Regions from separate parts of the Micromonospora sp. NPDC048830 genome, predicted to be linked through region 2. Evidence: riboswitches for the same ligand, from Rfam matches in the RefSeq annotation. Region 2 holds a riboswitch; each other region holds the start of a gene.
The links. Region 2 has a riboswitch for cyclic di-AMP ahead of ACGFIZ_RS11975 (transglycosylase family protein). Riboswitches for the same ligand answer to the same signal wherever they lie in the genome.
Positions count from the first base shown of each region.

Region 1 (2,189 bases), on a different contig from region 2:
CGCCGCCAGGTTGTTGCCGTACGTGCGGTCGCCGCCGGTGGCCACGCCGCCGAAGCCGTCCTTTTGGGCGGCGAAGTCGCAGGCCCGCCCCTTGGGGTGCTCGCCGGAGCCGCCCGGGCGGTAGCAGGAGACGTACCGGGTGAAACCGGCGGCCTTGGCCTGCTGGAGCGCGTGCAGTGTGCGCGGGGTGATGCAGCCGTTGGCCGGGGTCGGGTCGTTGACGCTGCACGACTCGGCCGGCCAGGAGCCGTCGGGGTTGCGCTTGGCGGGGGTGGCGGTGGCGCCGGAGGTGCCGCCGGGGCTCGACCCGCCGCTGGCCCGCTCGTTGGCCACGGCCAGCGCGCGCTCGGCCTGCTCCTTGCGCTTGCCCATCACCGTCACCTGCCGGCGCTGCTCGCGGATCTCGCCGTCGAGCGCCTGCTTCGTCCGGTTCGCCTGGTCGCGGGTCTCCAGCAGGTCGCGCAGGATGCGGTCCTCGTTGCTGGCGACCTGGTCGAGCGCCGCCGCCCGGTCCATGAACCCCTCGGGCGAGGCGCTGTTCAGCAGCGCCGACGCCGCCCGGAGCCGGCCCGTCTTGTACGCCACGCCGGCGATCTCGCCGACCCTGGCGTCGCGCACGGTCAGCTCCGCCTCGATCGTCTTGAGCTGGGCGCCGAGCTGCCGCTGCCGCTGCACCGAGCGGTTCAGGGCGGCCTTGGCGTCGAGGTAGCCCTTGCTGGCCGCCTCCAGCGCGGCGCGCAACGCCGGGGTGCCGCCCTCGTCGTCCTGGCCGGGCGCGGCGGCGAGCAGGGCGGCGGCCGGGGCCCCCTGTGCCGGGCCGGCGGGGGCGACCGCGAGGGCGCCGGCGAGCGCCAGCGCGAGCAGGGCCGCCACCCGGGCGGCCGTCCTTCGTACAGGTGCCACTACTGGCATACGCGTGTCCTTCCGTCAGCCGCCGACCGGGTTAGCTGACGGGTTCGGGACGGAAGATCCCTACCGCTCACGCGGATGCACCCCACGAACGTGGTTCCCCGGCTCGCCCTCGCGGGCGATTAGGCGACGGCCGCCGCGGGCGCCGGTGGGCGCCACCGGAGCGGAGGCCGGGATCGAGCCTACCGGTGCTGGTGGGGTCGGCGCTGCGCCCGTGACGCACGGTACTTGGATCAAACCCATCAAATCCGGCATGCCGGCACAATATCCCACCGGATCGACGGAGCTGGGTATCACCAGGCGGTCGGACCGCAGTTTCCCGGCGATGTTCCCGGCTCGACCTGCAGCGTGGCGTGCTCGATGTGGAAGTCCTCGTGCAGGGCCGTGCGGGCGGCGGTCAGCACGGCGCCCACCTCGGCGCCCGGGGCCATGGTCAGGTGCGCCGAGGCGACCTCCATCCCGGAGGTCAGCGTCCAGACGTGCAGGTCGTGCACCTCGACCACGCCGGGCACCGCCGCCAGCCGGTCGTGCACGGCGGTGACCTGCAGGTGCTCCGGGGCGGCCTGCACCAGGATCCGGACGGCGGCCCGGCCCAGCCGCCAGGTGCGGGGCAGGATGAACACGCCGATCGCGACCGCGACGAGAGGGTCCGCCCACCACCAGCCGGTCGCCCAGATCAGGGCCGCGGCGGCGATCACCCCGACCGAGCCGAGCAGGTCGCCCACTACCTCCAGGTACGCCCCGCGCAGGTTGATGCTCTCCTCTGCCGCGCCGCGCAGCAGGGCGAACGCGACCAGGTTGGCGAGCAGGCCCAGCACCGCCACCGCGAGCATCGGGCCGGTCGTCACCTCCGGCGGGTTGCCGAACCGGCGCACCGCCTCGACGAGGACGTACACGGCGACGCCGCTGAGCAGCAGCGCGTTGCCGAGCGCCGCGAGCACCTCCAGCCGGTACAGCCCGAAGGTGCGCTGGGGGGCGGCGGTGGCGCGGCGGGTGGCGGTGATCGCGGCGAGCGCCATGCCGATGCCGAGCACGTCGGTGAACATGTGTCCGGCGTCGGAGAGCAGCGCCAGCGAGCCGGTGACGTACGCGGTGGCCGCCTCGACCAGCATCAGCGCGCCGAGCAGCCCGAACGCCGCCCACAGCCGGCCCCGGTGGCGCTCGGCGGCGTACGCGACGCCGTGGTGGTGGTCATGACCTGCGCCCACGCCCACACCCTCCGTCCCTGTCCCGCTGCCGGCCCAATCTATGCTCACATCGCTATGTGTGCAAGTAATCGT
Region 1 covers NZ_JBICUP010000017.1:44,685-46,873, reverse strand. The annotation lists gene ACGFIZ_RS16645 (coiled-coil domain-containing protein) at 1-912, opposite strand, end outside; cyclic di-AMP (ydaO/yuaA leader) riboswitch at 917-1,048, opposite strand; gene ACGFIZ_RS16640 (cation diffusion facilitator family transporter) at 1,203-2,117, opposite strand.
Region 1: another riboswitch for cyclic di-AMP. It lies ahead of ACGFIZ_RS16645 (coiled-coil domain-containing protein); the one in region 2 lies ahead of ACGFIZ_RS11975 (transglycosylase family protein).

Region 2 (2,189 bases):
CTCGCCGATCAGCTCGCCGTCGAAGCCGGCGCCGGCCATCACCGCGAAGTGCTCGCCGTTGAGCCGGCCCAGGTCGAGCCGGCGCCGCCGGCCGCTGAGGCCCACCCGCACCGCTTCAGGCAGGTCGGCCGGGACGCCCACGTTGGTGGCGAAGAGGTTCGCCGTCCCGGCGGGCAGGATCGCCATCGGCACCCCGGTGCCGGCGAGGGCGTCGGCGCAGCGCTGCACCATGCCGTCGCCGCCCCACACGAAGACCAGCCCGGCGCCCCTGTCGAGCGCCTTGCGGACCTTCTTCGGCGCCTTGCGGCTCTTGGGCACCTCGTACCAGAGCAGGTCGTCGACGCCGGCGCCGGCCAGCGTGGCGCGCAACTCGTCGAGGCCGCCGCCGAGGGTCTTCTTCCGGTGGGCGACCACCGCGACGGTGCCGACGCGGCCCGGGGCGGCCTCGTCGGGCCTGGTCCTGGTGCTGGTGCTCATGCCCGCCGGTGTTACCCAGCCGGCCCGGAGTCCACGCGTCCCCGACCCCGGACCCTGGGACGGGAGCGCCCGGCCGGAGGACCGGCCGGGCGCTTCGGTGTGCCGGGTCGCCGGGCCGCATCGGCCGACGACCGTGCGTCAGAGGCTGAGCCGCTGGCCGGGGAAGATCAGGTCGGGCTGGTCGCCCACCACCCGCTCGTTCCTCTGCCACAGCGCGCGCCAGCCGCCCCGGACGCCCTTGGCCTGCGCGATCTCCGACAGGGTGTCCCCCGACCGCACCACGTAGGTCCGGCCGCCGCCGGTGGCCGGGGCGCTCCTCGTGGTGTCCCGCCTGCTCCGCGACGCCGGCGTCTCGGTACGCGAGGACCGCTCCTTCCTCGGGGCGGCCTTCGTCTCCGACTTCGGGCGGTACGTCTTGGTCGAGCCGCCCTTCCTGCCGCAGGTCGGCCACGCCCCGATGCCCTGGCCCCTGAGCACCTTCTCGGCGATGCGGATCTGCTCGCCGCGGGTCGCCAGGTCGGCGCGTGCGGCGTACTTCCTGCCGCCGTAGCCGGCCCAGGTGCCCTGCGAGAACTGCAGGCCCCCGTAGTAGCCGTTGCCGGTGTTGATGTGCCAGTTGCCGCCGGACTCGCACTGGGCGATGGCGTCCCAGTTGACCGCGGCCTGGGCCGGGGCGGCGGGCCCGAACAGGGCGACGGCCCCGGCGACGGCGCCCGCGGCGACGGCGGCACGGCGAGCGGTCACCCGACGATGGCGGGCGAGGTATTCAGTTGCCATGGTGATCCTCCACGCCGACGAGGTGAGCTGTCGGGTTCGGGCCGAGGAGCCCGGCCGCCGGTGGCGGCTTCACCCCGAGGTGACGGTGCACCGAGGAACGTTGGGTCCCCCGCTCCTGCCCTGAGGACAAGGTGCCGACGGCCGGCGGCAGGATTAGGCGTTACCGACCGTGGTGTCCACGTTCGTGGACCCGACCGACGTTAGGCACCATCCGCGACGGCCGCCCACCTCTTGTCGCCTTCGTCACCCGCTCGGGCGACGGGCTCCACAGTCGATTTGCGCCGCCGCGCCGGACGTGCATGGCGCCCGATGGACCGACTCCGACCCGGCCCTCCCCCACACAGGGCGGTCACGCATCGTGAGTTCCGTCCGATCCCGCCCATCGCCGACGCGGGCCATCCCCCACTCAGGTCAGTGCGGCGGGCGCTGGCCCAGCCCGCGCGCGGCGACGTCGGCCGTGCAGCTCAACTCCCCGGGAGCGAGCTGGACGCGGCTCGGCCGCCACACCTCCACCCGCTCACCGTCGACGCGGGCCAGCAGGCAGTCGTACTGGCTGCCGCGCAGCGCCACTCCGACGACCCCGCCCGCCGCCGTGACCTGCTGCGCGAACAGCGGGTCGAGGTCCATTCCGGCCAGCGCCGCGCGGACGCCCTGCTCCGTGGGCGCGGCGTGGCCGGACAGGGCGCGCCGCAGCTCGTCCTCGGCCGACGCGGGGATGTCCACCGGCCGGACGGCCAGCGGCGGGCCCTCCGGACAGGACACCTCATCGCCACAGGAGGCACACCCGGCCTGGTGGACCTTCGGTGTCGAAATCAGCGGTCGTGAGAGGGGCCCGCACGGCAGAACCGGCCGGCGCCTTCGTGGCGCCGGCCGGCTCGTACCTGTCCTCCGCCGCCCTAGAGGGTGCGGGCCAGCCGGTCGGCCAGGATCCTGGT
Region 2 covers NZ_JBICUP010000010.1:99,901-102,089, forward strand. The annotation lists gene ACGFIZ_RS11970 (diacylglycerol/lipid kinase family protein) at 1-477, opposite strand, end outside; gene ACGFIZ_RS11975 (transglycosylase family protein) at 616-1,254, opposite strand; cyclic di-AMP (ydaO/yuaA leader) riboswitch at 1,257-1,424, opposite strand; gene ACGFIZ_RS11980 (hypothetical protein) at 1,666-2,016, opposite strand; gene htpG (molecular chaperone HtpG) at 2,151-2,189, opposite strand, start outside.

Region 3 (2,189 bases), on a different contig from region 2:
CGGCGACCAGCTCGCGGGTCGCCTCGAAGGCAAGAGCTCGCTCGGCCGGCTCGGGCTGCTGACCCACTCGACCGCCGGCTTCATCGACCCGGGCTTCTCCGGGCACGTCACGCTGGAGCTGTCCAACGTGGCGAACCTGCCGATCACCCTGTGGCCGGGAATGAAGATCGGGCAGCTGTGCATCTTCCGGCTCTCGTCGCCGGCCGAGCACCCGTACGGGTCGGCCGTCTACGGCTCGCGCTACCAGGGGCAGCGCGGCCCGACCCCGAGCCGGTCCTGGCGGAACTGGCGCACCTGGCCCACCCGCTGACACCGCCCGGCGGCGAGCAGGGGCCCCCGTCCCGCAGGGGCCCCGTACCCGTCAACCAGGGCGGCCGTAGCTGTTGACCTGGCCGTCGTCGACGCGCTTCATCTTGATCGGGACGCCAGCCTGGGAGGCGTGCACGACCCAGCCGCCACCGACGTACATGCCGACGTGGTGCAGGTCGGCGTAATAGAAGACGAGGTCGCCGGGGCGCAGGTCGGCGCGGCTCACCCGGGCGGTCACGGCCCGCTGCCGGGCCGCGTTGTGCGGCAGCGAGACGCCGGCCTTGGCCCACGCGGCCATCGTCAGGCCGGAGCAGTCGTACGCGTTCGGGCCCGCGGCGCCCCACACGTACGGCTTGCCGATCTGGGCGCAGGCGAACTTGACGGCGATCCCGGCGCCGCCGCCCGGATAGCTCGCCGGGCACGGGGCGGGCCGCAGCGAGCCGCCGCCACCGTTGCCGTACACCTTGATCCGGAGCTTCTGCAGCCGGTCGATCTCGGCGTTGATCTGCTTGCGCTTCGCCGCGAGCTGGGCCTCGGTGCGGGTGAGCTGGGCGACCATCTCGTCCAGCGGCTGCTTCTTCGCGGCCAGCCGGTCGCGCAGGTCGACGACCGTCTGGACGTCGCGCTGCTGGCGGTGGGCGAACTGGTCGAGCAGTTCCAGCTGCCCCAGCATCTGGCTCGCGGAGCGGCTGCCCAGCAGCGCGTTCACGGCCGAAAGATTCTCACCCTTGTACGCCTCGACGGCGAGGCCGTTGACCTTCGCCATCGCCTCGTCCACCTGACGCTGCAACGGCCCGATCTGCCGGGCGAGCGCGTCGGCCTGCTTCCGCTTCGCGGCGAGGTCCTGGCGGGTGGCGTTGTGCCGCTCGATGAGCGGTTCGAGCTTGTTCCAGTCCTGGTCGATCTGCTGCTCGATCTCGGCGACCGACGGTTCGGCGTGGGCCGGGGGCGCGACGCCGGCCAGGACGACGGCGGCGCCGGCGAGGGCGGCCAGGGCGGTGGTGAAGCGTGACCAGCGTGGACGCGGCGCAGCCGGCATCCGGTCGGCGTGGGCCGACCGGCGCGACGGGCGCCGCGGGGCATGGTGTGCCACCGGGCTCCGTTCTCCTTCTTCCGTACCGCCTACCGGGTTAGCTGACGGGTTCGGGCGGGAAGGGAGAGCGCCCTACCGCAGCGAGGCTGCGGATTCACCCCGGCGTACCTGGGTCCCCGGCTCGCCCGGAGGCGACTCGGCGGTGTCGGGCCGTCACCGCCCGGTGTGGGCGGCGCTGTGACCGGCCGACGGTTGACCAGAGTAGAGACGGGCGTTACCGATTCGCAACCCGACGGGCTGTGACACTCCGTATGACCGGGGTCTCCGTAGCTTTCCTTCACGCAATATCGATAACCGGAAAGGTATTGACCCCTTGGGGCGGCGGCGGGAGGGTGGCCTCACCCAGACCCTCACTCGGGAGGTTCGATGCCCCGATCCAACCTACCGGCGAGCAGACGCGTCCTGCTCGCCGCCGTGGTGGCAGCGGCCACCGCGGTCCTACCCTTCGCCGCCGGGCCCGTCGCGGCCGAGCCGCTCGGCACCGGGTCCGCCGACGCACCCACCGACCGGCAGCAGCAGTACGCGGCCGCCGCGGCCGAGTACGGCGTGCCGGAGAGCGTCCTGCTCGGCGTGTCCTACCTGGAGTCCCGGTGGGACACCCACGCCGGCCGCCCGAGCACGAGCGGCGGGTTCGGCCCGATGCACCTGACCGACGCCGAGCGGGTCGCCTCGGCCGAGGCCGCCAGCGCCCACGTCGACGAATCCCCAGCGTCAACCTGGTGAAGCGGGCGGACTACCTGGGCTGGCACTACACGCTGCGCTCGGTGGACGGCTACATCGCCCAGCA
Region 3 covers NZ_JBICUP010000001.1:283,544-285,732, reverse strand. The annotation lists gene dcd (dCTP deaminase) at 1-310, shown strand, start outside; gene ACGFIZ_RS01370 (NlpC/P60 family protein) at 362-1,348, opposite strand; cyclic di-AMP (ydaO/yuaA leader) riboswitch at 1,415-1,554, opposite strand; gene ACGFIZ_RS01365 (hypothetical protein) at 1,769-2,125, shown strand; gene ACGFIZ_RS01360 (N-acetylmuramoyl-L-alanine amidase) at 2,122-2,189, shown strand, end outside.
Region 3: another riboswitch for cyclic di-AMP. It lies ahead of ACGFIZ_RS01370 (NlpC/P60 family protein); the one in region 2 lies ahead of ACGFIZ_RS11975 (transglycosylase family protein).

Region 4 (2,189 bases), on a different contig from region 2:
ATGTTCCAGGCCGACGTGGACCTGCACGGCCTGCTGCTCGCCGGCATCATCATCGGCTCGCTCGGGGTGCTCGACGACGTCACGGTGACCCAGGCGGCCACGGTGACCGAGCTGGCGCACGCCAACCCAGGGCTGTCCCGGTTGCAGCTCTACCGGGCGGCCACCCGGGTCGGGCGGGCGCACATCGCCTCCACCGTGAACACCATCGTGCTGGCGTACGCCGGCGCGTCCCTGCCGCTGCTGCTCCTGCTCACCGCCGACTCCCGCCCGGTGTCCGAGCTCCTGACGAGCGAGTTCCTGGCGCAGGAGATCGTCCGCAGCGCGGTCGCCACGCTGGGCCTGATCGCCGCCGTACCGCTGACCACCGGCCTGGCCGCCGTGGTCACCGCGGCCGGCCGCACCAGCCCGGGCCGGTCCGCCGCCGACGGCGATTCCCCCGCCGGCGTGCCCACCCCGCGCACGCCCACCACCGGTCACCGTTTCAATGAACGGGAAATCGCGCTGGAGGCGTTGAGCAAAGGAGGGGCCCACGACGGCTTCCGGGCCGGGCCGATCCACCCCCCGTCCCGGCCCGGAGATCGAGAAGGGAGCACGGACGCCGCATGGTGAGACTACTCAGCGCGACGATCGCCACTGTGCGACCTGCGAAACGCGTCACCCATTACCGAAAGCAATTACGAAATGACGCATTTGGCGGGCTTCTGGGCGTAGATCCGCAGGAGTGCTCTCAGGTAACCTCGCTGCCGGTCACCGCCGAAGGCGCGCAGCGGCGCCTGCGGGGCCACCGCCCAATCGCCGCGAGGCGAGCCGGGGAACCAGGTACCCGGGGTGAATCCGCGACCGCGGTAGGGGCCACTTCCGCCCCGAACCCGTCAGCTAACCCGGTCGGCGGACGACGGAAGGGAACACTGTGACGGCACCCCTACGCCGCTGGTTGACGCCCGTGGTGGCCGTGTTCGCGGCCCTGGCGATCCTCGCCGGACCGGCCGCCCCGGCGATGGCCGAGCCCTCCGGCCCCACCCCGTCCGGGCACGAGGAGGACGACGAGCCCCAGCTGATCACCGACGTCATCGAGGCCGCCAACCGCGACTACAGCCAGGCCAAGGCGAAGCTGACGAAGTCCAAGCAGCGCCAGCAGCAGCTCGCCCTCGAGGTGCAGCGGGCCCAGTTCGAGCTGGACGCCCTCGCCCCGCAGGTCAGCGAGTTGGCCGCCCAGTCGTACCGGACGGGGCGGATCGGCGCCATGGCGGCGCTGCTGGAGAGCGGGAACCCGGACTCGTTCGTGCAGCGCGCGTCCGCCCTCGACGAGCTGAACATGATCAACGCGCAGAAACTGGCCCGGGTCAACGAGGCCAAGACCCGCGCCGAGCAGGCCAAGCTGGCGCTCGACGCCGAGGTGCGCGAGCAGCAGAAGCAAACGGCGATCATGGCCAAGAAGAAGCACGACGCGGAGAAGGCCCTCGCGCTGGTCGGCGGCCGGGGCTTCACCGGCGGCCTGGTCTCCGCCACGTCCCCGGTGGCCCGGATCGCGCCCGGCCGGACCGCGGACGGCGGCTGGCGACCGGAGTCGTGCAGCGAAAACGACCCGACGACCTCCGGCTGCATCACCCCCCGCACGCTGCACGCGTACAAGGAGGTCAAGCGGGCCGGTTTCAACCGCTTCGTGGGCTGCTACCGGCCCGGCGGGCCGTGGGAGCACCCGAAGGGCCGCGCCTGCGACTGGTCGCTGCAGAACAGCGGCTTCAGCCCGTGGCACAACAACGACACCCGGATGTACGGCAACAACCTCGCCGCGTTCCTCATCCGCAACGCCGACCGGCTGGGCATCTACTACGTCATCTGGAACCGGCAGATCTGGTTCCCGGCCACCGGCTGGAAGTCCTACAGCGGCCCGTCCAACCACACCGACCACGTGCACATGTCGCTGCTCTGACGCCGACCCGCGAACGAGGGCCGTCCCGGGCGGGGCGACCCTCGTTCGCGTTCGGGTGCCGGCGACGCGGACGCGGGGGAGGCCGGCGGCCTCCGGCGCGGCCGGGCAGACCGGGCGGCGGCCGGGCAGACCGGGCGGCGGCCGGGCAGACCGGGCGGCGGCCGGGCAGAACAGACAGCGGCCGGGTGCGGCAGACGGCGGCCGGGCAGACCGGGCGGCGGCCGGGCGGGTCAGGCGGCGGCCGGCGGCTCGGTCA
Region 4 covers NZ_JBICUP010000021.1:15,964-18,152, forward strand. The annotation lists gene ACGFIZ_RS18875 (YibE/F family protein) at 1-609, shown strand, start outside; cyclic di-AMP (ydaO/yuaA leader) riboswitch at 776-906, shown strand; gene ACGFIZ_RS18880 (coiled-coil domain-containing protein) at 911-1,933, shown strand; gene ACGFIZ_RS18885 (carbonic anhydrase) at 2,164-2,189, opposite strand, start outside.
Region 4: another riboswitch for cyclic di-AMP. It lies ahead of ACGFIZ_RS18880 (coiled-coil domain-containing protein); the one in region 2 lies ahead of ACGFIZ_RS11975 (transglycosylase family protein).